One region of the Rhizobium sp. LjRoot30 genome, then DNA from elsewhere that is predicted to be linked to it. Evidence: riboswitches for the same ligand, from Rfam matches in the RefSeq annotation. Region 1 holds a riboswitch; the other holds the start of a gene.
What was found. A riboswitch is a leader RNA that binds a small molecule or an ion and turns the genes downstream of it on or off. The one in region 1 is predicted to bind S-adenosylmethionine.

Region 1 (6,329 bases):
AACCGACCAACCATCTCGACCTGCCGACCATCGAATGGCTGGAAGGCGAGTTGCAGAAAACCAAGTCCAGCCTGATCCTGATCTCGCACGACCGCCGCTTTTTGGAAAAGGTCTCGACGGCGACCGTCTGGCTCGACCGCGGCACATCCCGGCGCCTCGACCGCGGCTTTGCGCATTTCGAAGCATGGCGCGACCAGGTTCTGGAGGCGGAAGAGCTGGAGCAGCACAAGCTCGGCAAGGCAATCGAACGCGAGGAACATTGGCTGCGTTACGGCGTCACCGCGCGTCGCAAGCGCAACATGCGCCGCCTCGGCGAATTGCAGACCATGCGCGCCACCTATCGCGGCCACAAGGGACCGCAGGGCACGGTGCAGGCGACCGTCTCCGATGCCCGCGAATCCGGCAAGCTGGTCATCGAGGCGGAAAAGATCACCAAGGTTTACGGCGAGCGCACCATCGTCGCGCCCTTCTCCATCCGTGTCCATCGCGGCGATTGCATCGGCCTCGTCGGTCCGAACGGCGCCGGCAAGACGACATTGCTGAAGATGCTCACCGGCCAGCTGGAACCCGATTCCGGCACGATCAAGCTCGGCACCAATCTCGAAATCGCCACCCTCGACCAGAAACGCGAGGACCTCGACCTCACGGATACGCTGGCCAACTACCTGACGGACGGGCGCGGCGAAAACCTGCTGGTCAACGGCGAACAGCGGCATGTCACCGGCTACATGAAGGAATTCCTCTTCCAGCCGGAGCAGGCCCGCACACCGATCCTCAGCCTGTCCGGCGGCGAACGGGCACGGCTGATGCTGGCCCGCATCCTGTCGCGGCCGGCAAACCTGCTGATCCTCGACGAACCAACCAACGACCTCGATATCGAAACGCTCGACCTGCTGCAGGAAATCGTCGCCGGCTTTCCCGGCACCGTCATCCTCGTCAGCCACGACCGCGATTTCCTCGACCGCACCGTGACATCGACGATCGCGCCGGCCAATCCGGAAGACCCGGACGGCCGCTGGATCGAATATGCCGGCGGCTACAGCGATATGCTGGCGCAGCGCAAGGGCGCGCTCGACGAGAAGCGCAAGGCCGAAAAGGCGGAGAAGGCCAAGACCGGGGAAACGGCTGCGGCCGAAAGCCCGAAGGCAAAAGGCAAGCTGTCCTACAAGCAAAAATTCGCGCTCGAAAACCTGCCGAAAGAAATGGCCAAGGCGGAAGCCGAAATCGCCAAGCGCGAGGAAAGGATGGCTGACCCCAATCTTTTCTCCAAGGACCCCACCACCTTCAACAAGCTTGCCGCAGAAATGGAAAAACTGCGCGACAGCCTGACGAAGATGGAAGAGGAATGGCTGGAACTCGAAATGCTGCGGGAAGAGCTGGAAGGCTGATCCTGCAGTCTCTGCCTCAACCCGGCAGCGCCGGCGATGGCGGCAGGGCTTCGAGATGGAAGATACGCGGCTTCACTTCTGAAAGAAAACTTTCCGAGCGGCCGATATAGACCAGCGCCGTCTGCGGCAACGCGGCAAGCACGCCGGCCAGATGATCGGCGACCGAGGGCTCCAGCCCCTCGAGCGTGTCCTCCATCACCAGCCAGCGGGGCGGCCGCAGCAACACGGTCGCAAAACCGAGGGCCGTGCGGCCGTCATGATCCAGCACCTTGTCCCAGCGCAACCGCGTGTCGAGCATATCCCGGTAGTGGCCAAGGCCGGCACGGTCGAGCGCCGCCCTGATCTCGTCGTCGGAATAGGTGCCGGCATCCTGCGGAAACGAAATCGCCTCGCGCAGTGTGCCATACGGCAGGTAGCCGACCTGCGGCATGAACAGCATCTCGTCTTCCGGCGGCGCGGCAATCGTCCCCGTGCCCCACGACCACCAGCCGGCCAATGCGCGGAACAGCAGGTGACGGTTGACGCTCTGGTCGCCGTTGATCATCACCCGGTCGCTCGGTCGCACCACCAGTTCATCCTCCTGCAGCCGGAAACCGGCCTCGGCAGGATCGGCGCCCTTTTCGCTGGAAATGCGGACATCCCGCAGCGACAGGCTGTCATCCGTACTCCGTTCGAACCGGATATCGCCTTCCGTCGCCGTCTCGTTGTCCATCTGCAGCAGCGCATGGCGGAAATTGGCGACACGCATCAATGTCGCCTTCCAATCGGCGATGGCGCCAAAATTGTCGACATACCAGCGCAACGACGCATAGACCTGGTTGAAGGCGCCGACCGCCATCATCAGCCCGCCGAAGGTCAGCCCGCCGGCGAAATAGACCGGTGCGGCAATCAGGATCGGCGCGATCACCGTCAGCCAGCCGTAACCGGCCGACACCCAGCGCAAATTGGTCAGCGCCAGCGCCAGCCGCCACATGGTGGCGAGAACGGCGGCAATGTCGAAATCGATGCGCTTGCGCTCGAACCCTTCGCCTTTTAGCACCGCGATGGCCGTCAGGTTTTCGTTGGTACGCATCAGCGAGGAGCGCAGCTCCGCTTCCTTCGAATATCGATTGGCATTCAACGTTACCAGCTTGCGGCCGACAACGGCGCTGAGCAGCGAGGCGGACGCCGCATAGATGATCGCCGCCCAGACCATGTAGCCGGGGATCGAAAACGTCTCGCCGCGATAGGTGAAGACGAAACCGCTCGACAGCTCCCAGAGAACGCCGACGAAACTCGCCAGCATGATGGTTGCCTGCACCAGCCCGATCGTCAGGCTGGTGGTCATTTCCGAAAGATGGCTGGCATCCTCATGCAGCCGCTGGTCGGGATTGACGCCGAGAATGCCCATGGTGGACAGGCGAAGCGCCCGTTTCGGTTTCAGCCACTGATCGACGAGGTCTCGCGTCAGCCCGTCGCGCATCTTCAGGCCGACAAGCTGGTTGAACCAGGTCTGCGCCACGTTGAGCAGCAGGAGCGCACTGGCGATGATGGCAAACTGCTTCAGCTGCGTGAAGAACGCATCGAGGTCGCGCCGCTGCAGGGCATCGTAGAACGGCACGTTCCAGCGGTTGAGCAGCACCTGCACATAGGCCGTGGCGAGGATGATCGCCAGCATGATCGCTGCCAGCAGCAGCAGCATGTTGCGAACCCTGGCGCCCCAGAGCGCCCGCATCATCATCGCAACCTGTGCTGAAAAACCGATCGCCGGTTCGGCGACATCATCGGCGGGCGCCGACACGGCAGGCTCGACCTGGGCCATGGATACCTTCTGGTGCAGAACGTCTGGTCTTCACATAAGCATGCATCTGGCACTTGTCGAACGACAGTTTGACGCGTTGCCGCCGGCCAAGGCTGCAACCGCCCTTGCGCTCGCCGGCCGGGCTACCTAGTTTGCGCAGGTCTTCGCTAAGGAAAAGTCAAATACCGATGCAGTTTCAGGGTACCGCCGAATACATTGCCGACAAGGATCTGATGATCGCCGTCAACGCCGCCATCCGCCTCGAACGGCCGCTTCTGGTGAAAGGCGAACCGGGCACCGGCAAGACCGAGCTCGCCCGCCAGATCGCCACGGCGCTCGGCCTCGACATCATCGAATGGAACGTCAAGTCGACCACCAAGGCGCAGCAGGGCCTGTATGAATACGACGCCGTGTCGCGGCTGCGCGACAGCCAGCTCGGCGACGAACGGGTCAACGACGTCAAGAACTACATCCGTCGCGGCAAGCTGTGGCAGGCCTTCGAAGCGGACAAAAAATGCGTGCTGTTGATCGACGAGATCGACAAGGCCGACATCGAGTTCCCCAACGACCTGCTGCAGGAACTCGACCGCATGGAATTCCATGTCTACGAAACCGGCGAGACCGTCGGCGCCCGCCACCGGCCGATCGTCATCATCACCTCCAACAACGAGAAGGAACTGCCGGATGCCTTCCTGCGCCGCTGCTTCTTCCACTATATCCGCTTTCCCGATGCCGATACGCTCGCTCGCATCGTCGAGGTGCATTACCCCGGTATCCGCCAGAACCTGCTGAAGGCGGCGCTGACGCAATTCTTCGAGATCCGCGACATGCAGGGCTTGAAGAAGAAACCCTCGACCTCGGAAGCGCTCGACTGGATCCGCCTGCTGGTTGCCGACGACATCGATCCCGCCGACCTCCGGGCGGATGCGAAGAATGCCCTGCCCCGCCTGCACGGCGCCTTGCTGAAAAACGAGCAGGACGTGCATCTGTTCGAGCGGCTGGCCTTCATGGCAAGGCGCGATTGACATCGTCCGATCAGAGTAAAAACGAGGATCGGCAAGATCACGCATCGAAAGCAATGAGTCTGAAACACGATCTATTGAACGGAGCGTGCTTCAAACCACTGCACGGGATTCGTGCAGGGAGATTGATTCTTAATCACTCTGGGATTATCTAGGGATCTGTGGTGATTTGGCCGGCCGGCTTGCAGCCACGTTAAACAACTTGCTAAAGGGCCGTGCGTCACGGACCGATAGCAATTTTTTTATGCCGCCGGTTTTTCGTTTTGGACGAGTGACAGCACATGCCTATCAAGATCCCCGATACCTTGCCCGCCTATGAAACCCTCGTGAACGAGGGCGTGCGGGTGATGACCGAGACCCTGGCCGGACGCCAGGACATCCGGCCGTTGCAGATCGGGCTCCTGAACCTCATGCCGAACAAGATCAAGACGGAGATCCAGATGGCGCGCTTGATCGGCGCGACACCGCTGCAGGTCGAGCTGTCCCTGGTGCGCATCGGCGGCCACAAGGCGAAAAACACCTCGGAAGACCATCTGCTTGCCTTCTACGAGACCTGGGAGGAGGTCAAGCACCGCAAGTTCGACGGCTTCATCATCACCGGCGCACCGGTGGAAACACTGCCCTACGAACAGGTGACCTACTGGAACGAGATGCAGCAGATCCTCGACTGGACGACGACCAACGTCCATTCGACACTCAATGTCTGCTGGGGCGCGATGGCCGCGGTCTACCATTTCCATGGCGTGCCGAAACACGAACTCAAGGAAAAGGCTTTTGGCGTCTATCGCCATCTCAACCTGAAGCCCTCGTCCGTCTATCTCAACGGTTTTTCCGACGATTTCGGCGTGCCGGTGTCACGCTGGACCGAGGTGCGCCGCGCCGACATCGAAAAGGCCGAAGGCCTGGAAATCCTGATGGAATCGAAAGAAATGGGCGTCTGCCTGCTGCATGAGAAGGCGGGCAAGCGGCTCTACATGTTCAATCACGTCGAATATGATTCGACCTCGCTGGCGGACGAATATTTCCGCGACATCAATGCCGGCGTGCCGATTAAGATGCCGCACGACTATTTCCCGCACAACGATCCGGACCTGCCGCCCTTGAACCGATGGCGCAGCCATGCGCATCTTTTCTTCGGCAACTGGATCAACGAGATCTACCAGACGACACCCTATGAAGTGTCGGAAATCGGCGCGGGAGGAAAAACACCATGAGCGGCAACCTTGAGATCAGACCCCTGCGCGCCGAGGACGAGACGGAGTGGCGCCGGCTCTGGACGGCCTATCTCGCCTTCTACGAAACGGTGCTGCCGGAAGAGATCTACCGCTCCACCTTCGCCCGGCTGCTGAGCGGCCAGCCGAACGAATATAACGGGCTCATCGCCGTGCTCGACGGCAAGCCGGTGGGGTTGGCGCATTACCTCTTCCACCGGTCCTGCTGGCATATCGACGATATCTGCTACCTGCAGGACCTCTACGCCGATCCGGATGTGCGCGGCACCGGCATCGGCCGGGCGCTGATCGAGGCGATCTATGAAAAGGCCACCGGTCGCGGCTCGAAGGAAGTCTACTGGATGACGCAGGAATTCAATGCCACCGCGCGGCGCCTCTATGATAGGCTGGCGGAAAAGACGCCCTTCCTGGTCTACCAGCGCAATTTCTAGGCCCCGATGTTCATTCCTTTCTTCCTCGATCTCAAGGCAGCAAAAATCCCGGTGACATTGCGGGAATTCTTGCTGCTCCTGGAAGGCATGCGGGAAGGGTTGGCGGATTTCGACATCGAGGCGTTCTATTTCCTGGCGCGGGCGGCGCTGGTGAAGGACGAACGGTTCATCGACCGTTTCGACCAGGTGTTCGCCAGCAGCTTCAAGGGACTGGAAGCCGTCGCTGGCAGCGAGGCCATCGAAGAAGCCGCCATTCCCGAAGAATGGCTGCGCAAGCTTGCGGAAAAATACCTGACGGACGACGAAAAGAAACTTGTCGAAAGCCTCGGCGGTTTCGACAAGCTGATGGAAACGCTGCAGCAGCGGCTGGCGGAGCAGAAGGGGCGGCATCAGGGCGGCTCGAAATGGATCGGCACCGCCGGCACTTCGCCCTTCGGCGCCTATGGCTACAATCCCGAAGGCGTGCGCATCGGCCA
Region 2 (6,329 bases), on a different contig from region 1:
GGTCCAGTGCGGCGTCGGCCGTACCGGCAAACTCTTCGCTTATGAATGGCCGGGCATCGCTCCCGACATCATGGCGGTGGCCAAGGGCATCGGCGGCGGCTTTCCGCTCGGCGCCTGCCTTGCAACCGCCGATGCCGCGTCCGGCATGATCGCCGGCACCCACGGCACCACCTATGGCGGCAACCCGCTGGCCATGGCGATCGGCAACGCCGTTCTCGACGTCGTGCTGGAAGAGGGTTTCCTCCAGCATGTCAGCGATGTTGCCCTCGTCTTCCGCCAGGGCCTCGCCTCGCTCAAGGACCGTTTCCCGGACATCATCGAAGATGTCCGTGGCGAAGGCCTGATGCTTGGCATCAAGGCGCGCGTGCCGTCGGGCGAATTGCTGCTGGCGATGCGTGACCAGCATATCCTCGGCGTGCTGGCGGGCGACAATGTCATCCGCCTGCTGCCGCCGCTGACCACCACGGCGGAAGAGGCCCGCGAGGGGCTTGCGCGCATCGAGCGTGCCGCCGGCAAACTGCAACAGGAAAACCTCAAGAAATCCGCTTGATACTGGATACAGGACGATAAAATGGCAGCTCCGAAGCATTTCCTCGATCTCTCGGCCATGACGGCGACCGATCTGCGCAGCATTATCGACGATGCCCGCGTTCGAAAAGCCGCCTCCAAGGCCGGAACCGCGGACAAGCCGCTTCAGGGCAAGATGCTGGCGATGATCTTCGAAAAGCCGTCGACGCGCACGCGTGTTTCCTTCGATGTCGGCATGCGCCAGCTCGGCGGTGAGACGATCTTCCTGTCGGGCACCGAAATGCAGCTCGGTCGCGCCGAGACGATCGGTGATACGGCAAAGGTCCTGTCGCGTTACGTCGACGCCATCATGATCCGCACGACGGACCACAACCGGCTGATCGAGCTGGCCGAGCATGCCACCGTACCTGTCATCAACGGTCTCACGGACGATACGCATCCCTGCCAGATCATGGCCGACATCATGACCTTCGAGGAGCATCGCGGCCCGGTCGCCGGCAAGACCATCGCCTGGACCGGTGACGGCAACAACGTGCTGCACTCCTTCGTCGAGGGGGCGGCCCGTTTCGGTTATCGCATGAACATGGCGGTGCCGCTGGGTTCCGAGCCGAACGACCGGATCCTCAACTGGGCACGTGAAAACGGCGGCGACATCATGCTGTGCCATGATGCCGACCGCGCCGTCGAGAATGCCGATTGCGTCGTCACGGACACATGGATTTCCATGAACCTGGAACACAAGGCGCGCGGACACAATGTCTTCCAACCGTTCCAGGTCAATCCCGCGCTGATGAAGAAGGCGAACCCGCAGGCGCTGTTCATGCATTGCCTGCCTGCCCATCGCGGCGAAGAGGTGACCGACGAGGTAATCGACGGGCCGCAGTCCGTGGTGTTCGACGAAGCCGAAAACCGCATGCACGCGCAGAAATCGGTTCTCGCATGGTGCCTGGGCGCGTTGTAATTCCGGCCGTCGGCACGGAGCCGATTTTTTGACACCCGGCGCTTGACCGGGCGGCGCAACGATACCACTTAGGGCATTGCCGGCGAACAAAGGTTTTCCGGCAAAGCCCCATCTTTTTGTTTCACGCAATTCCGGACGGAAAACCGTTCCGCGCTTCTCCTGGAATTGCTCCAGCAGACTTCATCCGGCGGTCACGACCGCCGTGTAAGGAGTATTCATCATGGCAGTATCTGCTACCGAACTGGGCGAATTCGGTTTCGCCGGAGACGACCGCGTTGTGCCCTTCCAGGTGGAAGGCCTCGACGTGCGCGGCCGCGCGGTCCAACTCGGCCCCATTCTCGATACGATCCTCGCCCGTCACGACTATCCACTGCCGGTTGCCAAGCTGCTTGCCGAAACGATTGTGCTGACGGTGCTGATCGGCACTTCGCTGAAGTTCGAGGGCAAGTTCACGGTGCAGACCAAGGGCGACGGACCGGTGGATTTGCTCGTCGTCGATTTCAGGACGCCCGAGAGCGTGCGCGCCTACGCCCGTTTCGACGAAGCGGCGCTGCAGGAGGCGGTTGCCGCCGGACGCACCGAGCCGCAGCAGCTGCTCGGAACGGGCATCCTTGCCTTCACCATCGATCAAGGCGGTTTCACGCAGCCCTACCAGGGCATCGTGCCGCTGGACGGCTCCAGCCTCGAAGAGATCGCCGGCGTCTACTTCCGCCAGTCGGAGCAGATCCCGACCCGTGTCCGCCTTGGTGTTGCGGAACTCTACGAGCGGGATGCTGATGGTAAGTCGCATCATCACTGGCGTGCCGGCGGATTGATCGCGCAGTTCCTGCCGCAGGCTCCGGAGCGCATGCGCCAGCTCGACCTGCACGGTGGTGACGGCGACACGTCGCATCCCGGCGGGGTCGAGGACGACCTGTGGGCCGAAGCGCTAGTGCTGGTGGAGACGATCGGCGCCTATGAACTGACCGACCCGCAGGTCGGCAGCGAACGGCTGCTCTATCGCCTCTTCCACGAGCGCGGGGTCCGCGTGCACGAGCCGCAGGCCGTGCATGACCGCTGCAGTTGTTCGCGGGATCGCATCAAGGGCGTGCTGCAGGGCCTCTCCGCCGAAGAGATCGAAGGCAGCATCGAGGATGGACGGATTTCCGTTTCCTGCGAATTCTGCTCGACCACCTACCACTACGAGCCGACGGAATTTTCCCTGTAACGGTTTCGCCATTGCACTTCGATCGGCCAATCGTCTGGATTGGCCGATGCCTGCCCAGCTCTTTGCCGAATGAAGGCCGCTTTCAGGCGGCAGGTGCGCGCGGATATCTCGCGGTCAGTTCAACGTCCGTGCCAGGCCGGGGGAATCCAGGGAAAATGCCGGAATGGTGACGTCGAAGAGTTCGCCGTCGTCGGTTTCCATCTGGTAGCGACCGAACATCATGCCTGACGGCGTGTCGAGCGGGCAGCCGGAGGAATATTCGTAGGTATCGCCGGGTTCCAGGCGCGGCTGTTCGCCGACGACGCCGGGGCCGCTGACCTCGTCGACCTGGCCGTTCTGGTCGGTGATGTGCCAGTAGCGGTTCAGCAGCCGGACGCTGTCTTTCGAGTGGTTGGAAATGACGATGCGATACGCCCAGACATAGCGGCTATCCTCCGGATCGGATTGCTCCTCCAGATAGAATGGTTCGACAACCACCTCTATGTCCCTTGTCAGGGCGCGATACATGCCCACACCTTTACTCAATACGCGTCTGCGATGTCTTGCCGTCAGTGCGACGGCTACGAAAATGGTTTTACGCCATTCTCGTATTGTTTTGAACCACTTCGGCGCCATTATGGCCGGTAAAGGTTAATATTGGTAGATATATCGCATCGCCGATGCGCCGGCGGGATGCCGGCGCATGCGGTTTTATGGCGAATCCAGCCGCTCTGTGCGGCTCCGGCTCAGGCCGAAACGCGCGACAGCGCCTGCTCGAAATCGGCGAGCAGGTCGTCGGTATCCTCGATGCCGGCGGACAGCCGGACCGTCCCGGCGGAGATGCCGAGTTCGGCGCGTGCCTCGTCCGTCAGGTTCTTGTGCGTCGTCGTCGCCGGATGGGTGATCAGGCTCTTGGCGTCGCCGAGATTGTTGGAGATCTTCACCACCTGCAGGGCATTCTGCAGCTGGAAGGCCGCTTCCTTGCCGCCCTTCAGTTCGATCGCCACCAGCGTCGAGCCGCCACTCATCTGCTTGGCGATGATATCCGCCTGCGGGTGGTCCTTGCGGCCGGGATAGATGACCTTGGCGATTTCCTTGTGGTCCGCCAGGAAATCGGCGATCCGTGCGGCACTCTCCGTCTGCTGCTTGACGCGCAGCGGCAGGGTTTCAAGCCCCTTCAGCAGCGTCCAGGCGTTGAACGGCGACATGGCCGGGCCGGTGTGGCGGAAATAGTCGTGCAGGTTCTCGTCGATCCACTGCTTGTCGGACAGAACGATGCCGCCCAGGCAGCGGCCCTGGCCGTCGATGTGCTTGGTGGCGGAATAGATCACCACATGCGCGCCAAGCTCCAGCGGCTTCTGGAAGAGCGGCGTGGCAAAGACGTTGTCGACGACAAGCTTGGCGCCGACCTGGTTGGCAAGTTTGGCAACGCCGGCGATGTCGATGACCTCAAGCGTCGGGTTGGTCGGGCTTTCCAGGAAGAACACCTTGGTGTTCGGGCGGATCGCCTTTTCCCAGTTGGCGAGGTCGCGGCCGTCCACCAGCGTGCATTCGATGCCGTATTTTGGCGCCAGCGTATCGACCACCCAGCGGCAGGAGCCGAACAGGGCGCGGGCGGCAACGATATGGTCGCCGGCCTTCACCTGGCAGAGGATGGCGGATGAAACCGCAGCCATGCCGGAGGCCGTCGCGCGCGCATCTTCGGCGCCTTCCAGCGCGCACATGCGCTTCTCGAACATGTCGTTCGTCGGGCTGCCGTAACGCGCGTAGATGAAGCCGTCCGTCTCGCCCTTGAAGCGGGCTTCGGCCGCTTCGGCGGTGTCGTAGACGAAGCCCTGGGTCAGGAAGATTGCTTCCGACGTCTCACCGTGCTGGGAGCGCTGTGTGCCGCCGTGGACGAGTTGTGTTGCCGGGCGCCATTTGTTGCTCATGCCGTCATCACTTTCCAAAACAAAAAAACCGGTCGCGAAAGCGAACCGGTTTTGCACCCGGTCCTTTTAGCCACTTGTTTAACGTGGCTGCAAGCCGACCGGCCAAATCACCACGGGATAAAGCTCTGAATACTGCCGATCCCGGCTTGCGTCAATTCCTCGAGTTTGATTTTGTCGGCGCCAAAAGGAAAGAGGCAATGACGAGAAAGACAGGCATTCTGGCGGATGGCGCCATCCGGGCGCTTTTTGCGGCCGGCCGGCTGAAGAGCGAGGCAGCGCTCGATGTCGACCAGGTGCAGCCGGCAAGCCTCGATCTTCGGCTGGGTTCGAAAGCCTACCGCGTTCGCGCCAGCTTCATGCCGGGGCCGGGCCACCTCGTCGCCGACAAGCTCACGCGACTGAAGCTGCACGAGATCGACCTTGCCGATGGCGCCGTGCTCGAAACCGGTTGCGTCTACATCGTGCCGCTGATGGAAAGCCTCGACTTGCCGACGGACATGTCCGCCTCGGCCAACCCGAAAAGCTCGACCGGCCGGCTCGACATCTTCACCCGGGTGATGACCGACCGGGCGCAGGAATTCGACAAGATCCCGGCCGGCTACAACGGCCCGCTCTACCTCGAAATCTCGCCGCGCACCTTTCCGATCGTCGTGCGCCGCGGCTCGCGTCTGTCGCAGATCCGCTTCCGTATCGGCCACGCGCTGCTGAACGACGCCGATCTCCTGTCGCTTCACGACAATGAAACCCTTGTTGCCAGCGAGGCGCCGAACGTGTCCAACGGCGGCATCGCCGTATCGATCGACCTCAAGGGCACCGGCCCGGACGGCCTGATCGGATATCGCGGCAAGCACCACACAGCGGTCATCGACGTCGACGCCAAGTCGGCGCACGACGTCCTCGATTTCTGGGAGCCGCTGTATAGCCGCGGGCGCGCCGAACTGATCCTCGATCCGGATGAGTTCTACATCCTCGTGTCGCGCGAGGCCGTGCATGTGCCGCCGCTCTACGCCGCGGAAATGACGCCTTACGATACGCTGGTTGGCGAATTCCGCGTCCACTACGCCGGCTTCTTCGATCCCGGTTTCGGCCATGCCGATGCCGGCGGCGCCGGGGCAAAAGCCGTGCTGGAAGTGCGTAGCCACGAGGTGCCGTTTATCCTGGAACACGCCCAGATCGTCGGTCGACTCGTCTACGAACACATGCTGGAGCGTCCGCAAGGGCTTTACGGCACGGGGCTTGGTTCCAACTATCAGGCGCAGGGCTTGAAACTCTCCAAACATTTCCGCCTGCCATAATGTCGACGCCGGCAACAGGCGTCAGTCGTTCCCCGCTCAAATCGGCTGGATGCCGCTTTTTGCCGGTTGTTTGCTGAAGTGGTAAAAGGCCACCCCGCCGATCCCGCCACTTGCGATGCGAAAGAGCGCTTCCGCGTCGATCATGGTGAGCGCCGACCAGATCGGCAACTCAGGCTTCATGGCTAGGAAAAAACCGACAGCCATGCCGGCAATGAGCGTGTAGCCAAGCCGAACCGGCGCGCGCAGGCTGAAAAACACTTCACCGATGATTATGGCAATAACAGCCGGCACGAATGCCGCAACGGCAATCGTCGCCGTCATCACTGCCGCGAAATAGGGTACCGCGAGCGCCACGTCCGCAGGGCTCATGGTTCCGGTCGAAACATCGCTGGCCGCGCGCAGGATCGTCAGGGCGATGGCAGCCATGA

Region 2: linked by a shared signal. The riboswitch ahead of ACSQ3I_RS02210 (O-succinylhomoserine sulfhydrylase) and the one ahead of metA (homoserine O-acetyltransferase MetA) in region 1 are both predicted to bind S-adenosylmethionine.

What each region holds. Positions count from the first base shown of each region.
Region 1 covers NZ_CAXUSG020000003.1:243,211-249,539, forward strand. The annotation lists gene ACSQ3I_RS08865 (ABC-F family ATP-binding cassette domain-containing protein) at 1-1,388, shown strand, start outside; gene ACSQ3I_RS08870 (ABC transporter ATP-binding protein/permease) at 1,405-3,189, opposite strand; gene ACSQ3I_RS08875 (AAA family ATPase) at 3,357-4,193, shown strand; SAM riboswitch at 4,342-4,419, shown strand; gene metA (homoserine O-acetyltransferase MetA) at 4,472-5,404, shown strand; gene ACSQ3I_RS08885 (N-acetyltransferase family protein) at 5,401-5,853, shown strand; gene ACSQ3I_RS08890 (vWA domain-containing protein) at 5,860-6,329, shown strand, end outside.
Region 2 covers NZ_CAXUSG020000001.1:434,413-440,741, forward strand. The annotation lists gene ACSQ3I_RS02190 (aspartate aminotransferase family protein) at 1-550, shown strand, start outside; gene argF (ornithine carbamoyltransferase) at 572-1,489, shown strand; gene ACSQ3I_RS02200 (Hsp33 family molecular chaperone) at 1,710-2,696, shown strand; gene apaG (Co2+/Mg2+ efflux protein ApaG) at 2,811-3,203, opposite strand; gene ACSQ3I_RS02210 (O-succinylhomoserine sulfhydrylase) at 3,422-4,606, opposite strand; SAM riboswitch at 4,652-4,730, opposite strand; gene ACSQ3I_RS02215 (2'-deoxycytidine 5'-triphosphate deaminase) at 4,804-5,901, shown strand; gene ACSQ3I_RS02220 (hypothetical protein) at 5,938-6,329, opposite strand, start outside.